2 regions of the Geobacillus sp. CX412 genome follow, and region 1 is predicted to be linked to the other one. Evidence: a T-box and tRNA genes for the amino acid it is inferred to sense, from the RefSeq annotation. Region 1 holds a T-box; the other holds one or more tRNA genes.
The links. A T-box is a leader RNA that pairs with one kind of tRNA and senses whether it is charged. The one in region 1 lies ahead of pheS (phenylalanine--tRNA ligase subunit alpha), so its partner is inferred to be a tRNA-Phe.

Region 1 (5,143 bases):
CGGCGGCGCGTTCGAGTGCTTCTTTTGTCCGTGCCGGGTCAATGCCTTTTTCAAAGCGCGTGCTTGCTTCACTGCGCAAGCCGTGATCTTTCGATGCTTTGCGAATGACAGGGCTCGTGAAATAAGCCGATTCGATAAACACCGTTGTAGTGTCATCTCGTACTTCGGAATTCGCACCGCCCATGACGCCAGCCAGCGCCACTGGGTCCGTACCGTTTGTAATCACAAGGTGGTCTTCCGTTAACGTACGCTTCGTATCATCCAATGTGACAATTGTTTCGCCTGCTTTCGCGCGGCGGACAACAATCTCCTTCGAACCGAGACGGTCATAGTCAAACGCATGAAGCGGCTGGCCGTACTCCAGCAAAATGTAGTTCGTAATATCGACAACGTTGTTATGCGGACGGATTCCTGCCGCCATCAGGCGCGTTTGCATCCAAAGCGGCGACGGGCCGATTTTCACGTTTTTCACAATGCGTCCTGCATATAATGGATTGTCTTGGGGCGCATCGACGCGCACAGAAATATAATCATGGACATTTTCGTTATTTTCTTGAAGCTCAATGGTTGGAAGTTTCACGTCTCTCCCTAAAATCGCCGCCACTTCATATGCGACGCCAATCATGCTTAAGCAATCGGCGCGGTTTGGCGTAAGTCCAAGTTCTAACACTTCATCGTCTAAATTTAATAATTCCAATGCATCGGCGCCAACCGGTGCGTCGCTTGGAAAGACGAAAATGCCATCAGCGTACTCTTTCGGAACTAATTTTGATTCAACACCGAGCTCTTGCAAGGAACAAATCATGCCGTTTGATTCTTCTCCGCGCAGTTTTGCCCGTTTAATTTTCAAATTGCCTGGCAAAACCGCACCGACTTTCGCAACCGCTACTTTTTGCCCTTTGGCAACATTCGGGGCGCCGCAAATAATTTGCACCGGCTCGCCTTCTCCGATATCGACGAGACATTTGCTCAATTTATCGGCATTTGGATGTTGTTCGCGCTCAAGCACATGTCCAACGACAACGCCTTTTGCCCCTTTATTCAATACTTCCACACTTTCGACTTCAATGCCGCTTTTGGTGATGAGGTCGGCTAGTTCTTTTGCTGTTATTCCCGTAAGGTCTACATATTCTTGCAGCCATTTATAAGAAACAAACATCGGTCAAACCTCCCTTTTACACACGATGGAATTGTTGTAAGAAACGAATGTCATTTTGATAGAAATGGCGGATGTCATCAATGCCGTATTTGAGCATCGCGATGCGCTCTGGTCCCATGCCAAACGCGAAACCAGTATATTTTTTCGAATCAAATCCGGCCATTTCTAATACGTTTGGATGGACCATGCCGGCGCCTAAAATTTCAATCCATCCTGTCCTTTTACATACGCTGCAGCCATGTCCGCCGCAATGGAAACAGGATACATCGACTTCGACTGACGGCTCGGTGAATGGGAAAAAGCTTGGACGGAAGCGGATTTCGCGGCCTTCGCCAAACATTTTGCGTGCAAACTCGCGCAGCGTTCCTTTCAGGTCGCTCATGCGAATGTTTTCATCGACAACAAGCCCTTCGATTTGCGTAAATTGATGCGAGTGAGTCGCGTCATCATTGTCGCGGCGGTACACTTTTCCCGGGCAGATGATTTTCACCGGACCGCGCCCTTGATGTTTTTCCATCGTGCGCGCCTGCACCGGTGACGTATGAGTACGAAGCAAAATTTCTTCGGTAATATAGAACGAATCTTGCATATCGCGCGCCGGGTGGCCTTTTGGCAAGTTCAACGCTTCAAAATTGTAGTAGTCTTTCTCGACTTCTGGTCCTTCGGCAATCGTATAGCCCATGCCGATGAATAAGTCTTCGATTTCTTCAATGACGCGCGTGAGCGGATGATGATTTCCTCTTTTAACCGGACGGCCTGGAAGCGTGACATCAATCGCTTCCGCTGCTAATTTTTTCTCGACTTCCTCTTGTTCGAGCTTTGCTTGCTTTGCTTCTAACGCGCTTTGAATCGCCTGGCGCACTTCGTTGGCAAGCGCGCCTATTACCGGACGCTCTTCTGGCGATAATGACCCCATGCCGCGGAGCACTTCGGTAATCGGGCCTTTCTTGCCAAGATAAGCGACGCGCACCTCATTGAGTGCTTTCAAGTCACTGGCTTGTTCAATTTTTTCGAGCGCTTCCTGTTGAAGCTGCTGCAACCGTTCTTTCATAAGAAAACTCCTCCTTTTCTTCAATCAAATAAACGAATGCTTCTTCTACTGCCCATGATTGATGCTCATGAAGCAACACTTTTCGAATATCTTTACGTGAAATCCACACTAGTATGTTCTATAAAAAAACTCGCCCCTTACCATAAGGGACGAGTGCACTCGCGGTACCACCCTTGTTAACAGCGCAAAAAGGCACTGTTCGCTTCATTGTGATAACGGCATAGGCCGGAACACCTTTACATTCCGCAAGCGCGGAATGGTCCCGGTGTCAACTCCAGAGGTGAATTCACTTGCTTCTACCATAAAAACGCTCCCAGTCTACGGCGTTTTCTCCCTGGATGGCGAGTGGCAAGCTACTCTTCTCTTTCATCGTTGTTTTCTATATTTCCCTATTTTTATATTATCTTTATATCCCATATGTTCAGATAAATAATGCTGTATTATATTATAAGCAAACGGCGAACATCGCGCAACACACACAATCTATATGAAAACAGCCTATGCTTTTGCGTCCCGTAAATGATAAAGCAAAATCCCGGCAGCGACGGCAACATTTAACGACTCGGCCTGTCCATAAATCGGAATGTATAAATTTTTCGTCGTCATTTGCAGCAATTTCTTATGAACCCCGCTTCCTTCATTGCCGACAAGCAAGGCAAACGGACGCGCCGGTTTGATATGACGATAATCTTCCCCATTTTCCAGCGCTGTTCCGTAAATCGCGACATTTTTTTCGCGCAGACGCTCGATCCATTCACGGAGATTTCCGCGAATAATCGGCAGATGAAAAAGCGAACCTTGGGTAGCGCGGATGACTTTCGGATTATACAAGTCAGCGCATCCTTCGCCAAGAATAACGGCATCGATTCCAGCCGCATCGGCGGTGCGGATCATTGTGCCGATGTTGCCCGGGTCTTGTACGGCGTCAATCAGAAGCACATTCGCCTGCGTCCAGTCTATATCGCCATAGGAAAACTGTTCGCATACGGCCGCGATGCCTTGCGGCGTTTCCGTATCACTGATCGCTTTCATCACTTCTTCTGTCACGATCGTTACAGGAAGGTGACCCGCATTCCAGCTTGGAGGAATCTCCTTTTTTTCGTCAACAATCAGTTCAACAAGAGGCGCATGGCTCTTTAGCGCTTCTTCGACTAAATGAAAACCTTCAATTAGAAATAACCCCATTTTTTCCCGGCCTTTTTTCGTGAGCAGTTTTTTCCATTCTTTCACTTGCGGATTTTTGGTGGACTGGATTCGTTTCAACGTTCACTTCCCCTTTACGCCCCAATGCTTGGCAATAAACTCATCGCGTCCTGATGCGGCGCGGTCTTCTTTATAATGCTTTGGGTTTTTCTTATGGTAGTTTTGGTGATATTCCTCGGCCGGATAAAACTTTGTTGCCGGCAAAATTTTCGTGACGATCGGCTTGGAAAACTTCCCGCTTTCCTCAAGCGCCCGTTTTGATGCTTCCGCTTTTTGCCGCTGCTCTTCATTATGGTAAAAGATCGCTGTCCGATATTGCGGGCCGCGGTCATGAAACTGTCCGCCGTCATCGGTCGGATCAATTTGGCACCAATACAGTTCAAGCAATCGTTCGTATGGAAAAACGTTTGGATCAAATGTAATCTGCACCGCTTCGTAATGCCCTGTCGTTCCCGTTTTCACTTGTTCATATGTCGGGTTTTCGACATGTCCGCCCGTATAGCCGGAAACAATGCCGTATATTCCATCGAGTTCTTCAAATGGAGTGACCATGCACCAAAAACAGCCTCCGGCAAATGTTGCTTTTTCCATGTTTCTCTCTCCTCCATGTAAAATCGTATTTTTCATTATAGCAAAAATTACAGCGATCAAACACCAAACAAATCAAATCAACAAACAATTTGTTTTCATTTTTGCATTTCTCATACATATTCAGAAAAATTCCCGTTAAAAATAAGCTTGTACTATATATAGAGGGGTGAATGGAATGGATTTAAACTTGCGCCATGCGGTTATACAAAATATCGCCAATAACACGAAGGAGCAATTGGAAGATACGATTGTTGATGCGATTCAGCGTGGAGAGGAAAAATATTTGCCGGGGCTCGGCGTCCTCTTTGAAGAGATTTGGAAACATTCGAGCGAGCAGCAAAAAGAGGAAATGCTTACAACACTGGAACAAGCAGTCAAACAACATGCATAAAAGGGAAGTTTTTTCGCTTCCCTTTTCTCCTTCACCGCTATCATTCGAATCCGTTTATAATCCGCAATCCATACGCCATCCCTAACTCAGACACAAACGATAACTTTTCATCATATGCATCCGCATTCCATACATTCACAGAAACCAATTTCTCTTCCCCCTAAGTTTGTTATGCTAATATATGTTTTTTCATTCCCGCATCTCTATCTTTCACTTCTGTAATCCCTTCGCTAAAAAGAAAAGCCGACATTGATTTGCCGGCTTTTCTTCGCTGATCATTCGAATGTAATTTGTTTAACTTTTTCCGCATCTAAACGCTTGATGACTTCGACAAGCAGCTTCACGGTATTTTCATAGTCATCGCGGTGCAAAATCGCAGCATGAGAATGGATGTAGCGCGTTGGAATCGCAATCGTCAGCGATGGAACTCCGCTTGCCGTCAAATGGATTGCGCCGGCGTCGGTGCCGCCGCCTGGCATTGCATCAAAATGATACGGAATGTTGAGTTCTTCAGCGACATCGATCACAAATTCGCGCAAACCGCGATGCGATACCATTGTTGCGTCGTATAAGACGATGTGCGGTCCTGCCCCAAGCTTGCCCATCGCTTCTTTTTCTGAAACCCCTGGCGTATCGCCGGCAATGCCGACGTCCACAGCAAAAGCGATATCCGGCTGAATGGAATGAGCCGCTGTTCTCGCTCCGCGCAAACCAACTTCTTCTTGCACCGTTCCAACACCGTACACGA
Region 2 (5,143 bases), 1.2 Mb from region 1:
GGCTGCCAGATAGGCAAATCCGTCTGGCGCAAAGGCTGAGCCGTGATGGCGAAGGGACCATCGGTCCCGAAGTCCCCGATCCTACACTGCCAAGAAAAGCCTCTAGCGAGGTGAGAGGTGCCCGTACCGCAAACCGACACAGGTAGGCGAGGAGAGAATCCTAAGGTGCGCGGGAGAACTCTCGTTAAGGAACTCGGCAAAATGACCCCGTAACTTCGGGAGAAGGGGTGCTCTCTTGGGTGATGAGCCCGAGAGAGCCGCAGTGAAAAGGCCCAAGCGACTGTTTACCAAAAACACAGGTCTCTGCGAAGCCGAAAGGCGAAGTATAGGGGCTGACACCTGCCCGGTGCTGGAAGGTTAAGGGGAGCGCTTAAGCCGCAAGGCTGAAGGTGCGAACCGAAGCCCCAGTAAACGGCGGCCGTAACTATAACGGTCCTAAGGTAGCGAAATTCCTTGTCGGGTAAGTTCCGACCCGCACGAAAGGTGTAACGACTTGGGCACTGTCTCAACGAGAGACCCGGTGAAATCATATACCTGTGAAGATGCAGGTTACCCGCGACAGGACGGAAAGACCCCGTGGAGCTTTACTGCAGCCTGATATGGAATTTTGGTATCGCTTGTACAGGATAGGTGGGAGCCTGAGAAGCCGGAGCGCCAGCTTCGGTGGAGGCGCCGGTGGGATACCACCCTGGCGGTATTGAAATTCTAACCCGCACCCCTTATCGGGGTGGGAGACAGTGTCAGGTGGGCAGTTTGACTGGGGCGGTCGCCTCCCAAAAGGTAACGGAGGCGCCCAAAGGTTCCCTCAGAATGGTTGGAAATCATTCGTAGAGTGCAAAGGCACAAGGGAGCTTGACTGCGAGACGGACAGGTCGAGCAGGGACGAAAGTCGGGCTTAGTGATCCGGTGGTTCCGTATGGAAGGGCCATCGCTCAACGGATAAAAGCTACCCCGGGGATAACAGGCTGATCTCCCCCAAGAGTCCACATCGACGGGGAGGTTTGGCACCTCGATGTCGGCTCATCGCATCCTGGGGCTGTAGTCGGTCCCAAGGGTTGGGCTGTTCGCCCATTAAAGCGGTACGCGAGCTGGGTTCAGAACGTCGTGAGACAGTTCGGTCCCTATCCGTCGCGGGCGCAGGAAATTTGAGAGGAGCTGTCCTTAGTACGAGAGGACCGGGATGGACGCACCGCTGGTGTACCAGTTGTCCCGCCAGGGGCACCGCTGGGTAGCTATGTGCGGAAGGGATAAGCGCTGAAAGCATCTAAGCGTGAAGCCCCCCTCAAGATGAGATTTCCCATCGCGTCAAGCGAGTAAGATCCCTCGAAGATGACGAGGTCGATAGGTCCGAGGTGGAAGCGTGGCGACACGTGGAGCTGACGGATACTAATCGATCGAGGACTTAACCAAGCGGAAAAGCGTAGGCGAGCGCTTAGCGCCAAAAGGAAAATGTTCTTCCGACGAGACATGCTTGCATGTCGACGGAGGAAGGTTATTTTCCGCAAGGCGCTGCGAGCCGGAGCTAGACAAAGTGAAAAGCGGAGGACGCTAGGAGCTAGACAACGGAAAAGCATAGGCCGCCTATGCAAAACGGCTTCTTCCAAACAGACGGTTATCTAGTTTTGAAGGAATGAATTACCCATCTTGACAAGACTATCTATTTATATATAATAAAACTTGTCCATTACTTGCCTAGTGACAATAGCGGAGAGGAAACACCCGTTCCCATCCCGAACACGGAAGTTAAGCTCTCCAGCGCCGATGGTAGTTGGGGCCAGCGCCCCTGCAAGAGTAGGTCGTCGCTAGGCAATTCATACGGAGGATTAGCTCAGCTGGGAGAGCACTTGCCTTACAAGCAAGGGTCGGCGGTTCGATCCCGTCATCCTCCACCATGATAATATATATGAAGTGTGATTTTCCTTACATTCATGCCGGCTTAGCTCAATTGGTAGAGACGAGCCTAAGCTTCCGTGAATTCACTGCGAGTTGTCCCGACGCATATCACTTCGCTGAATAAGTGAGAAGAGGAAGGGACACAAAAAATTAAACGTATATGTCAATACTTCTTTCTTATGCCGGCTTAGCTCAATTGGTAGAGCAACTGACTTGTAATCAGTAGGTTGCGGGTTCAAGTCCTGCAGCCGGCACTGTAATAGTATGAGCCATTAGCTCAGTAGGGGAGCAACAAGCCTAAGCTCCTATGAATCCGCTACGAGTTGCCTCGACGAATCCTGCTTCTTTGAATTCACTAGTAGAGGAAGAGGCAACGAGAAACAACGAGTGTCTTTATTTACCACACGAGCCATTAGCTCAGTAGGTAGAGCATCTGACTTTTAATCAGAGGGTCGGAGGTTCGAATCCTCCATGGCTCACTTTTGCGGGTGTGGCGGAATTGGCAGACGCACCAGACTTAGGATCTGGCGCCTTACGGCGTGGGGGTTCAAGTCCCTCCACCCGCATCTTATAAGCGTGCGGAAGTAGTTCAGTGGTAGAACACCACCTTGCCAAGGTGGGGGTCGCGGGTTCGAACCCCGTCTTCCGCTCCATTAATGCCGCCGGGGTGGCGGAATTGGCAGACGCACAGGACTTAAAATCCTGGGGTAGGTAACTACCGTGCCGGTTCGAGTCCGGCCCTCGGCATATGCGCTCGTAGCTCAATTGGATAGAGCATCTGACTACGGATCAGAAGGTTAGGGGTTCGAATCCTCTCGAGCGCGTTAATCTTTTAATGAATATGTAGGAAGCGGGAAGTAGCTCAGCTTGGTAGAGCACATGGTTTGGGACCATGGGGTCGCAGGTTCGAATCCTGTCTTCCCGATTTAGAAAATATGGGGCCTTAGCTCAGCTGGGAGAGCGCCTGCTTTGCACGCAGGAGGTCATCGGTTCGATCCCGATAGGCTCCACCAGTAATAATAAAGAATTTGGCGGCGTAGCTCAGCTGGCTAGAGCGTACGGTTCATACCCGTGAGGTCGGGGGTTCGATCCCCTCCGCCGCCATTGAAATGGACCTTTAGCTCAGCTGGTTAGAGCAGACGGCTCATAACCGTCCGGTCGTAGGTTCGAATCCTACAAGGTCCACCATGTTCTTTAATATGATGGAGGAGTACCCAAGTCTGGCTGAAGGGGTCGGTCTTGAAAACCGAGAGGCGCCGCAAGGCGCGCGGGGGTTCGAATCCCTCCTCCTCCGCCATACATCGTTACTCGTTACTATAGTATATCGCCGCGGGGTGGAGCAGTCCGGTAGCTCGTCGGGCTCATAACCCGAAGGTCGCAGGTTCAAATCCTGCCCCCGCAACCAATATTGGTCCCGTAGTGTAGTGGTTAACATGCCTGCCTGTCACGCAGGAGATCGCGGGTTCGAGTCCCGTCGGGACCGCCACAATGAACTAAGTATATGGATCGGTAACGATGAATGATACTTCCATGAATATGCTGCGAGTTGTCCTGACGCATCTAACATTGCTGAATAATCTAGAAGAGGAAAGGACAAGACAACACAGAATATTAAGATAATAAAATGGCTCGGTAGCTCAGTCGGTAGAGCAAAGGACTGAAAATCCTTGTGTCGGCGGTTCGATTCCGTCCCGAGCCACCACTCACTCTTAAGTTTTTCTGTCTGATGTGCCGGCTTAGCTCAATTGGGGAGCAACGAGCCTAAGCTTCCATGAACTCGCTCCGAGTTGCCTCGACGCATCCAGCATCTTTGAGTTCGCTAGTAGAGGAAGAGGCAATGAAAATAATTTAGACAAATTTCATATGCCGGCTTAGCTCAATTGGTAGAGCAACTGACTTGTAATCAGTAGGTTGCGGGTTCAAGTCCTGCAGCCGGCATCAGATTGTGGCGACTATGGCGAAGTGGTTAACGCACCAGATTGTGGCTCTGGCATGCGTGGGTTCGATTCCCACTAGTCGCCCCATGTTATGCGGGTGTAGTTTAGTGGTAAAACCTCAGCCTTCCAAGCTGATGTCGTGGGTTCGATTCCCATCACCCGCTTCTTGGGCCTATAGCTCAGCTGGTTAGAGCGCACGCCTGATAAGCGTGAGGTCGGTGGTTCAAGTCCACTTAGGCCCACCATATTGCATATTATCTGATAGTGAGTTAAACTAATATTAGACTTGCTTTATTCCGCAATAGCTCAGCGACAAGCACTACATCGATGAGTTCACTGCGAGTTGCCTCGACGCATCCATCATCTTTGAGTTTGCTAGCAGAGGAAGAGGCAACGAAAACCAAATGAAAACTAGAAGGTTTGTATCTTTTGTCCCGACGCATCTTGCTTCTGTGAATTAGCTAGAAGAGGAAGGGATAAAGATAATTTCGTATATGATTAATGCCATTCTCTTTATTCCGCAATAGCTCAGCGGTAGAGCAACCGGCTGTTAACCGGTAGGTCGTAGGTTCGAATCCTACTTGCGGAGCCATACGGAGAAGTACCCAAGTGGCTGAAGGGGACGGTTTGCTAAACCGTTAGGTCGCAATTTTGCGGCGCGCGGGTTCAAATCCCGCCTTCTCCGCCATTCAATGTGGCCCGTTGGTCAAGTGGTTAAGACACCGCCCTTTCACGGCGGTAACACGGGTTCGAATCCCGTACGGGTCATAAAAGCACCAGTTACGCTGGTGCTTTTGTTCTTTCCATAAAACGAAATTTGTCGAATTTTTTCGTTTTATAGTTGCAATCTAATACATCCTCTGTTATAATCAATACCGTTAACTTAATGTTGTTCATGATAAATGCGGTTTTGTATTCGGAGAATGTATACGCGGGTGTAGTTTAGTGGTAAAACCTCAGCCACGAGCAATACATCATCGAATTTGCTTCGAGTTGATTGCGGGTTGCCTCGATGCATCCATCATCTTTGAGTTTGCTAGCAGAGGAAGAGGCATGACAACTGCGCGTTGTATACAGATTTAAAGAATAAAAAATAATATGCGGGTGTAGTTTAGTGGTAAAACCTCAGCCTTCCAAGCTGATGTCGTGGGTTCGATTCCCATCACCCGCTCCATCGCAAATAATGGTTATGGGGACAACGCAGTGTTTCGTTTCTTCAAAGAACGAGGCATTGCGTTTTTTATTTTTTATGTAATTTTTTACACAAGTTGAAAGACAGCATCACCTCCATGAATTTGCAAGAACATCTTTTG

Region 2: it has a tRNA-Phe gene. The T-box ahead of pheS (phenylalanine--tRNA ligase subunit alpha) is inferred to sense a tRNA for this amino acid. The anticodon was not compared.

What each region holds. Positions count from the first base shown of each region.
Region 1 is NZ_CP103461.1:685,018-690,160, reverse strand. It holds partial or broken gene pheT (phenylalanine--tRNA ligase subunit beta) at 1-1,159, opposite strand, end outside; gene pheS (phenylalanine--tRNA ligase subunit alpha) at 1,176-2,210, opposite strand; T-box leader at 2,353-2,589, opposite strand; gene NXM86_RS03550 (TrmH family RNA methyltransferase) at 2,709-3,473, opposite strand; gene msrA (peptide-methionine (S)-S-oxide reductase MsrA) at 3,477-4,004, opposite strand; gene sspI (small acid-soluble spore protein SspI) at 4,180-4,395, shown strand; gene NXM86_RS03535 (M42 family metallopeptidase) at 4,671-5,143, opposite strand, start outside.
Region 2 is NZ_CP103461.1:2,961,510-2,966,652, reverse strand. It holds rRNA gene NXM86_RS15565 (23S ribosomal RNA) at 1-1,410, shown strand, start outside; rRNA gene rrf (5S ribosomal RNA) at 1,692-1,808, shown strand; tRNA gene NXM86_RS15555 (tRNA-Val) at 1,818-1,892, shown strand; tRNA gene NXM86_RS15550 (tRNA-Thr) at 2,075-2,147, shown strand; tRNA gene NXM86_RS15545 (tRNA-Lys) at 2,300-2,372, shown strand; tRNA gene NXM86_RS15540 (tRNA-Leu) at 2,378-2,459, shown strand; tRNA gene NXM86_RS15535 (tRNA-Gly) at 2,472-2,546, shown strand; tRNA gene NXM86_RS15530 (tRNA-Leu) at 2,555-2,640, shown strand; tRNA gene NXM86_RS15525 (tRNA-Arg) at 2,644-2,717, shown strand; tRNA gene NXM86_RS15520 (tRNA-Pro) at 2,745-2,818, shown strand; tRNA gene NXM86_RS15515 (tRNA-Ala) at 2,831-2,906, shown strand; tRNA gene NXM86_RS15510 (tRNA-Met) at 2,924-2,997, shown strand; tRNA gene NXM86_RS15505 (tRNA-Ile) at 3,005-3,081, shown strand; tRNA gene NXM86_RS15500 (tRNA-Ser) at 3,098-3,190, shown strand; tRNA gene NXM86_RS15495 (tRNA-Met) at 3,222-3,298, shown strand; tRNA gene NXM86_RS15490 (tRNA-Asp) at 3,304-3,379, shown strand; tRNA gene NXM86_RS15485 (tRNA-Phe) at 3,520-3,595, shown strand; tRNA gene NXM86_RS15480 (tRNA-Thr) at 3,759-3,831, shown strand; tRNA gene NXM86_RS15475 (tRNA-His) at 3,842-3,917, shown strand; tRNA gene NXM86_RS15470 (tRNA-Gly) at 3,924-3,994, shown strand; tRNA gene NXM86_RS15465 (tRNA-Ile) at 3,999-4,075, shown strand; tRNA gene NXM86_RS15460 (tRNA-Asn) at 4,348-4,422, shown strand; tRNA gene NXM86_RS15455 (tRNA-Ser) at 4,426-4,518, shown strand; tRNA gene NXM86_RS15450 (tRNA-Glu) at 4,527-4,598, shown strand; tRNA gene NXM86_RS15445 (tRNA-Gly) at 4,931-5,004, shown strand; gene NXM86_RS15440 (B3/B4 domain-containing protein) at 5,090-5,143, opposite strand, start outside.